Regions from separate parts of the Streptomyces rishiriensis genome, predicted to be linked through region 1. Evidence: riboswitches for the same ligand, from Rfam matches in the RefSeq annotation. Region 1 holds a riboswitch; the other holds the start of a gene.
What was found. Region 1 has a riboswitch for cobalamin ahead of QF030_RS14185 (prenyltransferase/squalene oxidase repeat-containing protein). Riboswitches for the same ligand answer to the same signal wherever they lie in the genome.
Positions count from the first base shown of each region.

Region 2: linked by a shared signal. The riboswitch ahead of QF030_RS08160 (energy-coupling factor ABC transporter permease) and the one ahead of QF030_RS14185 (prenyltransferase/squalene oxidase repeat-containing protein) in region 1 are both predicted to bind cobalamin.

Region 1 is NZ_JAUSWV010000002.1:2,621,810-2,626,895, reverse strand. It holds gene QF030_RS14195 (CbiQ family ECF transporter T component) at 1-536, opposite strand, end outside; gene QF030_RS14190 (SCO2322 family protein) at 529-1,215, opposite strand; gene QF030_RS14185 (prenyltransferase/squalene oxidase repeat-containing protein) at 1,212-2,450, opposite strand; cobalamin riboswitch at 2,534-2,722, opposite strand; gene QF030_RS14180 (phosphotransferase) at 2,789-3,475, shown strand; gene QF030_RS14175 (serine/threonine-protein kinase) at 3,476-5,086, opposite strand, start outside.
Region 2 is NZ_JAUSWV010000002.1:1,299,895-1,304,980, forward strand. It holds gene QF030_RS08150 (VanW family protein) at 1-1,713, opposite strand, end outside; gene QF030_RS08155 (hypothetical protein) at 2,006-2,449, opposite strand; cobalamin riboswitch at 2,797-2,980, shown strand; gene QF030_RS08160 (energy-coupling factor ABC transporter permease) at 3,011-3,730, shown strand; gene QF030_RS08165 (energy-coupling factor ABC transporter substrate-binding protein) at 3,727-4,197, shown strand; gene cbiQ (cobalt ECF transporter T component CbiQ) at 4,202-4,963, shown strand; gene QF030_RS08175 (energy-coupling factor ABC transporter ATP-binding protein) at 4,960-5,086, shown strand, end outside.

The DNA.
Region 1 (5,086 bases):
GCGCGCAGACGCTGGACGTCCGCGATGAGGTTGGGGGCGAAGGTGAGGGCCACGACCACCGCAACGCCCGTCTCGTACAGGGCGCCGGGGAGCGTCTTGAGCAGGCGGGAGGGGCTGGCCAGGGCGTTGGCGGCACCCACGCACACGAGAAGGGTCGCCAGTTTCAGTCCGTCGTAGAGCGCGAAGAGCAGGCCCTCGGCCGTGACCGCGCCGCCGAGCCGGATGCCCTGCGCCCAGTCGGGGAGCGGGACTTCGGGGAGCGTGACGAGCACCTGCGTGCCCGGGATCGGCGAGCCCAGGGCGACGACGAAGACGAGACGGACGACGAGGACGGCGAGGCCGAGCTTGAGGAACGCGGAGTAGGAGCGGGACCAGGGAGTGTCCGGGCGGCACGTGGTGACGACGTAGGCGGAGACGGTGAGGAGCAGGCCGAGGAGGAGCGGGTTGGTGGTGCGGGTGGCGGCGGTGCCGAGGCCGAGGGCCCACAGCCACCAGGCGGCGGGGTGCAGCGGGGTGCCGGGGCGGCCGTCAGCCATCCCTGCGGGATCCTCGCCGCCGGGCCTGCCGGACCGCCGCCGCGCCCAGGACCGCCACCGCCGCCGCGCCCGCGTACAGGCCCACCGACGGCCCGCCGTCCTCTTCCCCGGCCGGTTCCGGCTTCGCGGCGGACGTCGGCTCGGCGGACGCCGGCCCGTCCGTCGCCGGCGCCTGCCCGGACACCTGCTCGCCGCAGCCCGTCCGCGGATAGCCCGCGATCGCGCACAGCAGGGCGTTCGTGTCGTAGCGCAGCGGTTCGACGACCGAGGCGAGGGCCTCGGCCGTCGTCGCGTCGGACGAGACGCGGGCGCAGGCCGTGCGCGGCGACGGCGGGGTCTCACCGCCCGGGGCGTCGGCCGCCGTGCCGAAGTCGATGACCAGGGCCACCCGCTTGGTGTCGTCGCGCGCGGGCGTCTTCGCGCAGATCGCCGCGAAGGACGCCGCGCCGCGCGGCTGTGACGCGTCCTGGGAGTCCGCGCTCACCGCGAACCGGAAGCCCTGGACGTCGCCGTCGGCGGGGCGGGCGGTGGAGGGACCCTGGGTGGCGTACGTCCAGCCGTCGCCCGAGCGGTCCCAGAAGGACCAGTAGCGGTACCCGGCGGCCTGGGCCGACTGGACCGCGCCGGTCAGCGACAGCAGCAGCGCGGCGAGGACGAGGGCGGCGCACCGGCGCGTCACGGCCGCTGCTTCCTGCCGCGGCCGCTGATCAGGAAGCCGATGCCGATACCGGCGACCAGGAAGACGCCGACGGTCCACCAGACGCCGTAACCGGAATCTGAGTCCTCCTTCTTGTCGGCGTCGGCACCGGTGTCAGCCGTCTGGTCGGTGGCCTTCGCCGTGGCCTGCGGAGTCGGACCCGTCGCGTCGAGCTGTGCGACGAGGTCGGCGCCGCCGAAGTGGCGCGGGTCGGCGCCCATGGCGTGGGCGGCGAAGATCAGCTGGGCGTAGGCGGCGGGGCCGCTCTGCTTCGCCCAGGCCGCGGAGTTCTGCTCGAGCCAGGCGAGGGGCTTCTTCGCCTGCCCGGTCGCACCCTGCGCGGCGAGGGCGACGACGGCGTCGGCGGTGTTGCCGTGGTCGGGCTGGTCCTCGGCGCCCGGGAGGGAAGACTTCAGGTAGCCGGCGTCGAGCATCGCTGCCGCGAGGTAGGCAGCGCCGTTGCGGGCGAGCCCGCTCGGGGTCGCCGCGGTGGCGGTGTCGCAGGCGGGGGCCGCCGATGTCTTGCCGGCGGTCGTCACGAGCCCCTTGCCGAGGGCGCCGAGCACACCTGCGGCCGTCGCGTCCGCGTTGGCCGCGAGGGCGCCCCCCTTGTCCGGCTGGTACGCGAACGCGCCGCCGCCGGTCTTGTCGCAGGGGAGGGAGAGCTTGCCGAGCGCGTCGTACGGCGACTTGCCTGCCTTGCGCACCTGCGAGGGCTGCTGCCCGGCCGCCGCCATCGCGCCCGCGACCACGGAGGTCGAGTTCGCGTCGCTCGCGCCGCCGGGGGTGTAGCCCCAGCCGCCGTCGGCGTTCTGGACCGACTTCAGCCAGGTGACGGCCTTCTCGGTTTCCGCCTGGTGGCCGCCGAGCGCGGCCAGCGCCTGGACGGCCGCCGCCGTGCTGTTGGTGTCCACCATCAGCTTGGCGTCGCACGCCTTGGCGGTGTCCGCGCGGAACGCGGCGAAGGCGCCGTTCGCGCACTGCTGCCCGGTCAGCCAGGCCACGGCCCGGTCGGCGGGGGTGACGCCCGTGGTCCGCTGCGCGAGCAGGGCCAGCGACTGGCGCCAGACGCCGTCGTACGTCGGGTCGGCGGTGCCGTACAGACCGTCGGGTATCGCCACCGAGGGGGTGGGGGACGGGGCGGCGACGGCGGGGACGGCGGCACCCAGCACGACGGTGGCGGCTGCCAGAGCAGCGGCGCTGCGGCGGATGTTCATGATCGGCGGGTGCCTCTCCCGGTCGGGGAGGTCACGCAGCCGGGCAGCACGGGACATCCCGGCGGCTCGGCTCCGTATACCTCGACGGTGCCGTGCGAACGGCGGGCCTGCCGACGCACGTGAGCCGGTCACGGTCCGTACCGGGCGATCCGGCTTGCCGCGCTGCCTGTCGGACGGCTCGGCGGCTCACGGTTGCGGGTCAGCGCCGGAATTGCACCGGCTTCCCCCTGTACGGGCGTGATGACGACGCGGCCACTCTACCGGCAGGTAGCCGGGCGCCTGAGGGGCGGCTGTGCAAGCGCCCCGGACGGGGCGGAAGCCCCCGATATGTTGTGGCCATGACGCATACGGGGAGGGCGCCGGGCGTGCTGCCGGGCAGGCTGCTCGGCTCGGGCCGGACGGCCGACGTGTACGAGATCGACGAGGCGTGGGTGCTGCGCCGCGACCGGGAGGGCCGGGAGGACTCGGCCGCCCTCGCCGCGGTGATCACCCATGTGCGCCGGCACGGCTACCCCGCACCCGCAGTACGGCCCACCGGCTCACGCGCCGACCTGGTCATGGAGCGGCTGGACGGGCCGACGATGCTCCACGCGTTCGGCGCGGGCACCCTGGACGCCGAGGAGGCGGGGACCGTCCTCGCCCGGCTGCTGCGTGAGCTGCACGCCCTGCCGGGACGGGTCTCGGCCGACGCCGGCATCCTGCACCTGGACCTCCACCCGGACAACGTGATCCTCACGCCCGACGGCCCCCGGGTCATCGACTGGGCCAACGCGGAGGAGGGCGACCCCGGGCTCGACTGGGGCATGTCCGCGGTGATCCTCGCCCAGGTCGCCGTCTCCGACCTGCCGATCGCCGACCCGGCCCGGGCGATGCTGACCGCGCTGCTCGCCGACCCCTGCGGCCTCACCGAGGAGGGACTGGCGGAGGCCCTGCGCAGGCGGGCGGCCAACCCGACGATGAGCCGCGAGGAGACGGAACTCCTCGTACCGGCCGCCGAGTTGGTCAGGGCGTCGGCGGGCCGCTGACTAGGCCGCCGCCCGCCAGACCGTCATGTCCGCGGTCACGAACGCCAGGTCCGGCAGCGCGGTCGACTTCACCTGGATCACGAGCAGTGCGATGTCCCCGGAGGGGTGCTTGACGCAGATCTCGCTGCCGGCCGCCGCCGCGGCGAGCGGGAGCCGGTGGCTCCTGGCGCCGGTGAGGACGATGCGGCACGAGTCGAGTGAGCCGCCGGGGTCGCCGTACAGCATGGTGAACACGCTGGTGTCGCTCTCCAGCGCGCAGCCGGTCTGCTTGCAGCTGAAGCGGATGTCCCCCTTGCTGTCCTCGCGCCGGACCGGCTCCTTGACGTCCAGCGAGGTCTTCGCGTCCAGCCACTGGAGGGGATACGCGGTGGCCTGTGGCGTCCTGGGCACGGTCGAGGAGGAGCCCGGCCCCTGCGATGTCCGGTCACCGGCCGCCGAGTCCGGCGCGGCTGTCGACGAGGACCCCGACGAGGACCCGGACGAGGACCCCGACGACCGTGCGGACCCGGACGGGCCGGGCGTCGCGGAGGCCCCGGCCGTGTCCCGGTGGCGGAGCCGGTCCGCCGCCTCCATGACCGTCCACGTCAGGCCGGTCAGCACCACCGCGCCCGCGGTCACGGCCGCGGCCGTGACCAGCGCGGTCCACCGACGGCGGGCCCGCCGCCCGTCCGGCCGTGTGAGCTGCGACTGCACCGGCGCGATCAAGGGCACCGCCTGGTGGGGCATCGCGTGCGAGGCCGGCGGGTTCGGGGCCGGCGGGTTCGAGGGCACGGTGTGCTGGGTTTCGTGCTGCGGAGTGTGCTGCTGCGGTGCCCTGTGCGGCGGCGTCTTGTGCGCGGGCTGCGGGATCAGGGGCAGCGTGTGCACCGGGGTGGGATCGGGGACCGGAGACGGCACCGGCACCTCCGGCCCGGTGACCTCCCGCCAGACGGCCGGCCCGGCGCCGTCGTCCGCGTCTCCGTCCAGGCGTCTCCTGCACCACTCGACGATCTCCGCCGGGGTGACCCGCTCCGCTGGATCGGCGGCCAGGCAGCGGGCGATCAGCGGACGGAGCGGTTCCGGCAGAAGGGACAGGTCGGGTTCCGAGTGCACGATCCGGTACAGCACGCTGACCGAGGGGCCGTCCCCGTACAGCGGCCGGCCCAGGGCCGCGAACGCCGCAGTCTGACCGAGCGCGAACACGTCGGTCGCCGCGGTGACCTCACTCGCGGTCGCCTGCTCGGGAGCCATGAACTGCGGTGTGCCGACAGCGAGGCCGGTGGCGGTGTTCGTGGTGACGTCGGAGGCCAGCGAGATGCCGAAGTCGATCACGCGCGGTCCGTCGGCGGCCAGCAGCACGTTCGACGGCTTCAGATCCCGGTGCACGATTCCCGCACCGTGGATGGCCTGGAGCGCCTCCGCCACCCCCGCCATCAGCCACAGCGCCGCGGGTACCGGCAGCGGCCCGCGCCGGGCGACGGCCTCCGCCAGCGAAGGGCCCGGCACGTACAGCGTGGCCAGCCAGGGAGGTACGCCGTCCGCGTCGGCGTCGATCAGCTCGGCGGTGTACGCGCCGCGGACCCGCCGGGCGGCTTTGATCTCCCGGCGGAACCGCCGCCGGAAGGCCGGGTC
Region 2 (5,086 bases), 1.3 Mb from region 1:
TTCGCCGGCGACTTCGCAGGTGATCTCGTCCCGGGGGGTGTAGTGGGTGCGGAACGGCTCGCGCCGTACTTCCCTGCCGTCGGCGTAGAAGACCCGGTCGACGGTGACGTCGAAGCCCTCGAGCGGGGTCTGCGGTACGCACTTGTCGTCCGTGCTCACCTTCCGCTCCGGCTGCCGGACGTGCGTGCGGGGGCCGGTGACCGACGTGACCTCGTCGTACTTCCTGGTGCCGAGGAAGGTGACGGTCACCGAGGTGTCGGTGGCCTCGGCCCGGATGTACAGGGCGTGGCCCGAGTCGTTGGCGAACTTCAGATCGAGACTGCCCCAGGCGACCGTCGCCTCGCGGCCCTCCGGATAGCGCTCGATGTAGAAGGAGTGGGCCCCGTACTCCACCGGCTTGACGCCGGCGAAGAACATCGCGTTGAACATGGTCGTGGCCATGGTGGAGACGCCGCCACCGGGCGCCTTGGTGAACCCGCCGTCGAGGATCATGATGCCCTCGCCGAAGCCGTTGGCCTCGGTGCGCTGACCCACGGTCCGGTTGAAGCTCCAGGTCCTGCCCGGCATGACGACGGAGCCGTTGATGAGCTGTGCGGCCCGGCCGATGTTCTTCGTGCGGTACGCGGCCGGTTCGAAATGGACGGTGAAGGAGGACATCTTCTCCGTCAGCCCCAGCCGCGCGGCGCTCTCGCGCGTCACCTGTGGCGGGGTCCGTCGCGCGGCCACTTCGCCGGTGCGGGCCGCTGCGCCGGACCGGGTGAGCAGCGGCAGCACGGCCTTGCTCAGCGCCTTGTCGGTGATCTGTACGCCGGTCCGGGCGTCGTCGGCCACCACGACCCGGTCACCGTCCAGTCGCACGGCGGCGTTCGCGGCGGTGGTGGTGATGCCCGCCAGCGGGCGGGCCACCGAGGGGGCCGCGCGCAGTCCCTTGACGTCCAGCTCCGGCACCAGCCGGCCGGCGTCGTCCGGCCGCATCGTCAGATGCTCGCCCAGCACGGTCTGGCCGATGGTGAACCGCTTGCCGCCCGTGGTGAGGGTGACGGGCGCCGACACGGCAGGCCGCGCGAACTCGCGCACGGCGCGCCCGACCTCGTCCGCCGTGACCTTCGGCTGCGTCTCGCGGGCGGGCAGGACCGTGACCGCGCCGGCCTCGCCGCGCAGGAAGGAGGCCCGCAGGGTGCCGACGGCGGCATCCACGTCCAGTGCGTAGCCGGCGTGCGGGGCGACCTGCTCGACCCGGCCGCCGGCGAAGCCGACCGCACCCTCGCGGACCTTCTGGTCGAGGCTCTTCGCCAGCTTCCCCAGAGCGGTGCGGGCCTTGTCCTCGTCGACGCGGACGACCGGCTCCTGGTCGCCCCCGGAGCCGAAGAGGGCGGCGATCATGCCGACCGGGTCGGAGCCGACGCGGGCCGCCCGGTCGACCGTGCGCTCGGCGTCGAAGGTGAGTCCGGCCTGCCGCGGGTCGACGGTCGCTCCGCGGTCCCCGACCCGCACGGCCAGCTCCCGCGAGCCGTCCGCCGTCAGGTGTTCGTCCAGCTTCCGGACGGCCTCCGCACGGCTGAGGCCGCCGATGTCCACGCCGCGGACCGTCGTGCCCGACTCGATCTGACCGCCGGTGAGCAGCAGTCCGGCCAGGTACAGCGCGCCGACGCCGACGGTCAGCGCACCGCCCGCCAGGGCGAGGGGCGGTACGGAGGCTGTTCGGGGGCGCATGGGTCTCCTGGACGGACGAGCGGCGGGTGATCCGCCCCGCTGCGCGACGCCGTGCACGAGACGGCGCCGACGGCAGGGGCAAGCACCCCAAGCTACCCAAAAGGTCCGATGAAGCCATATGTCACAGAACACCTATGTTCCGCATCACGTCCGCCGCCGGGGCCGGCGGGCCCCGGCGGCCGGCGGCCCGCGCGGAGCAGCGCCTGCGGTGGCCTCCGCGACCGGCGGCCCCCCGCCGCGCGTGGGCGGCGGCATCCGCGACGCCGCCGGGCCGCACCCCGTCCCGGGACGGTCAGGTGCCGAGGGGGTCGCCGTCCGGGTCGGTCGCCGGGGTGGCCACCTCTGCGGCGATCCGGCGGTAGGCGGCGCGGGCCTGGACGATCCGGGCGAGCACGGTGCCGCCGAGAGCGGCGGCGCACAGGCAGGTGAGCCAGAAGGTGTCACGGTGGCCGGCCCAGCTGAGCGTGCCCACGGGCGGGACGGCGAAGCCGTTCAGGATCAGCCAGCACAGGACGGCCGTGCCCGGGGCCGCGGTGAAGCGGGCGCAGAGACCCAGCAGGGCCGCCAGGAAAGAGAGCGCGGCCAGCGCGAACCCCGGGCGGTCCGCGCCGACCAGCAGGTTGTGCACCGCCACCAGGACCAGCGCGCTGCCGAAGGCCGTGGCCCACACCAGGGGGGTCGCGACGGGCTGGGGCACGGGCCGGGCGCCGGCTCTGAGGGACACCCACTCGATCATGCTGCACGCTTCCTTCCGGCCCCCGCCCCCGGAACGCCGGCCGCCACGGCGGCGTGGACCTCGGGACGAATTCTCCCACCGGTCGTCGAGCGCACCCCTGTCGCCCTGTTCCCGCGTCGGCGGCCTGCGCGCGGGCCTCGGCGGCTCGCGCGGACGGCTTCGGCGCGAGATGCGGGATCGCGGTCGCCGTCTGCCGGACGTGCGGGTCGACGACGTCACCGATGGCGGCGGTCGTAGGGTCACGGCATTTCGTCGAGGCAGCCGGAGGCCGCCGTGCGCCGGGGGTGAGCCGTCGTCCGCCGTCTCCGCGCCCCGCATCGGCGCTTGTCAGCGCCTGTGTGTGCGCACTACTGTCACCACGCCTTGGTGAACGGGAAATCCGGTGTGATGCCGGTGCGGCCCTCGCCACTGTGATCGGGAAGTCCGGCTCCGGCCCTCGCGGGCAGCCACTGGGTCCTCGGGACCCGGGAAGGCGGAGTACGGGCGGTGGTACCCGTGAGCCAGGAGACCGGCCAAGGCACGTCAACCATCCACGAGGTGCTGGAGAGGGTCTGCTCAGCCATGCACATAGCCGAGGGTTTTCTGCCTCCGGCGCACGCGATCGCCTGGAGCGTCGCATCCGCGCCATTCGTCGTCCACGGAGTACGGTCACTCACCCGTGAGGTCAAGGAGCATCCCGAGAGCACCCTGCTCCTCGGCGCCTCCGGTGCCTTCACCTTCGTCCTGTCCGCGCTGAAGCTCCCCTCGGTCACCGGGAGTTGTTCCCACCCCACCGGCACGGGGCTCGGCGCCATCCTGTTCCGGCCGCCGGTCATGGCGGTGCTGGGCACCATCACCCTGCTCTTCCAGGCGCTGTTGCTCGCCCACGGCGGCCTGACCACGCTCGGCGCCAACGTCTTCTCCATGGCCGTCGTCGGACCCTGGGCCGGTTACGCGGTCTACCGGCTGCTGCGACGGTTCGACGTGCCGCTGATGGTCACGGTGTTCTTCGGCGCGTTCGTGGCCGACCTGTCCACGTACTGCGTCACCAGCGTGCAGCTGGCGCTCGCCTTCCCGGACCCGAGCAGCGGATTCCTGGGCGCGCTGGGCAAGTTCGGCTCCATCTTCGCCGTCACCCAACTCCCGCTGGCGGTCAGCGAGGGGCTCCTGACGGTGTTCGTGATGCGCCTGCTGACGCAGTCCAGCAAGGGTGAACTGACAAGGCTGGGCGTGCTCGTGACGGGCGGCCGGAAGAGGGCCGGTGCGGGCGCCGACGCCGAGACCGAGGCGGTGGCCCGGTGAGCCGTAACGCGAAGATCAACGCGCTGCTCCTGTTCGTGGTGGCCGCGCTCGCCGTCCTGCCGCTGGCCCTCGGGCTCGGCGACCACAAGGAGGAGCCGTTCTCGGGCGCCGACGCGGAGGCGGAGACGGCGATCACCGAGATCGAGCCGGACTACGAGCCCTGGTTCTCGCCCCTGTACGAGCCGCCGTCCGGCGAGATCGAGTCGGCGCTGTTCGCCCTCCAGGCCGCCCTCGGCGCGGGGGTCCTCGCCTACTACTTCGGTCTGCACCGGGGACGGCGGCAGGGCGAACTCCGGGCTCTGGCGCAGCAGGACACGGCGGCTTCGACGACCTCGGTCCCCTCGTCGAAGGCCTCGACGTCCTCGCGGAGTACCGAGAACTCCGAGGACTCCCGAGGCTCCGGAAGCTCCGGAAGCCCTCAGGGCTCCGCGAGCGCGTCCGTGCCGTCCGCTCCCGAACGGACCTGAGCGGGTGCTGCCGATCGACGCGGCGGCGCACAGCAGCCGCTGGCGCCACCGCCATCCGCTGGACAAGGCCGTACTGGGACTCGGTCTCACCGTGCTCGCCATCTCGCTGCCGCCCTGGCCCGGCGCGGCCCTGGTCCTGGTGGCGGCTCTCGCCGTCCTGCTGGGACCGGCGGGGGTGCCGGCCCGGCGGTTGTGGCGCGCCTACCGGGTGCCGCTGGGCTTCTGCGTGACCGGTGCGCTCACCCTGCTCGTCCGGGTCGGCGGCCCGGACCGGTTCGTCGCCCTGGCCGACGGCGGTCCGGTGCGCGCCGGGGAACTGCTGCTGCGTACCTCGGCCGCCTCCCTCGGTGTCCTGCTCCTCGCGTTCACCACCCCGATGTCCGACCTGCTGCCCCGCCTGGTCAGGGCCGGGGTACCCGCGCCCGTCGTGGACGTCGCGCTGGTGACGTACCGCATGAGCTTCCTGCTGCTCGACTCCGTGCGCAGGATCCGGGAGGCCCAGGCGGCCCGGCTCGGGCACACCACCCGCGCCGCGCAGTGGCGTTCGCTGGCCGGACTCGGCGCCACCGCGTTCGTCCGCGCCTTCGACCGGGCGGCGCGGCTCCAGGACGGGCTCGCCGGACGCGGCTACGACGGGACCCTGCGCGTCCTGGTGCCCGAGGCCCGGTTCTCCGTCCGCTTCGCTGCCGCCAGTGCCGCCCTCTTCGCGGCCCTGGTCGCCCTGACCTTCGTACTGCGCTCCGTACTGGAAAGGCCGCTGTCATGAGCGAGCCCGCACTGCTCTCCCTGCGGGGGGTCTCCTTCGCCTACGAGGACGGCCCGGCCGTGCTCAGCGGCCTGGACTTCGAGGTCCGCGCGGGGCGTGCGCTCGCCCTGCTGGGCCGCAACG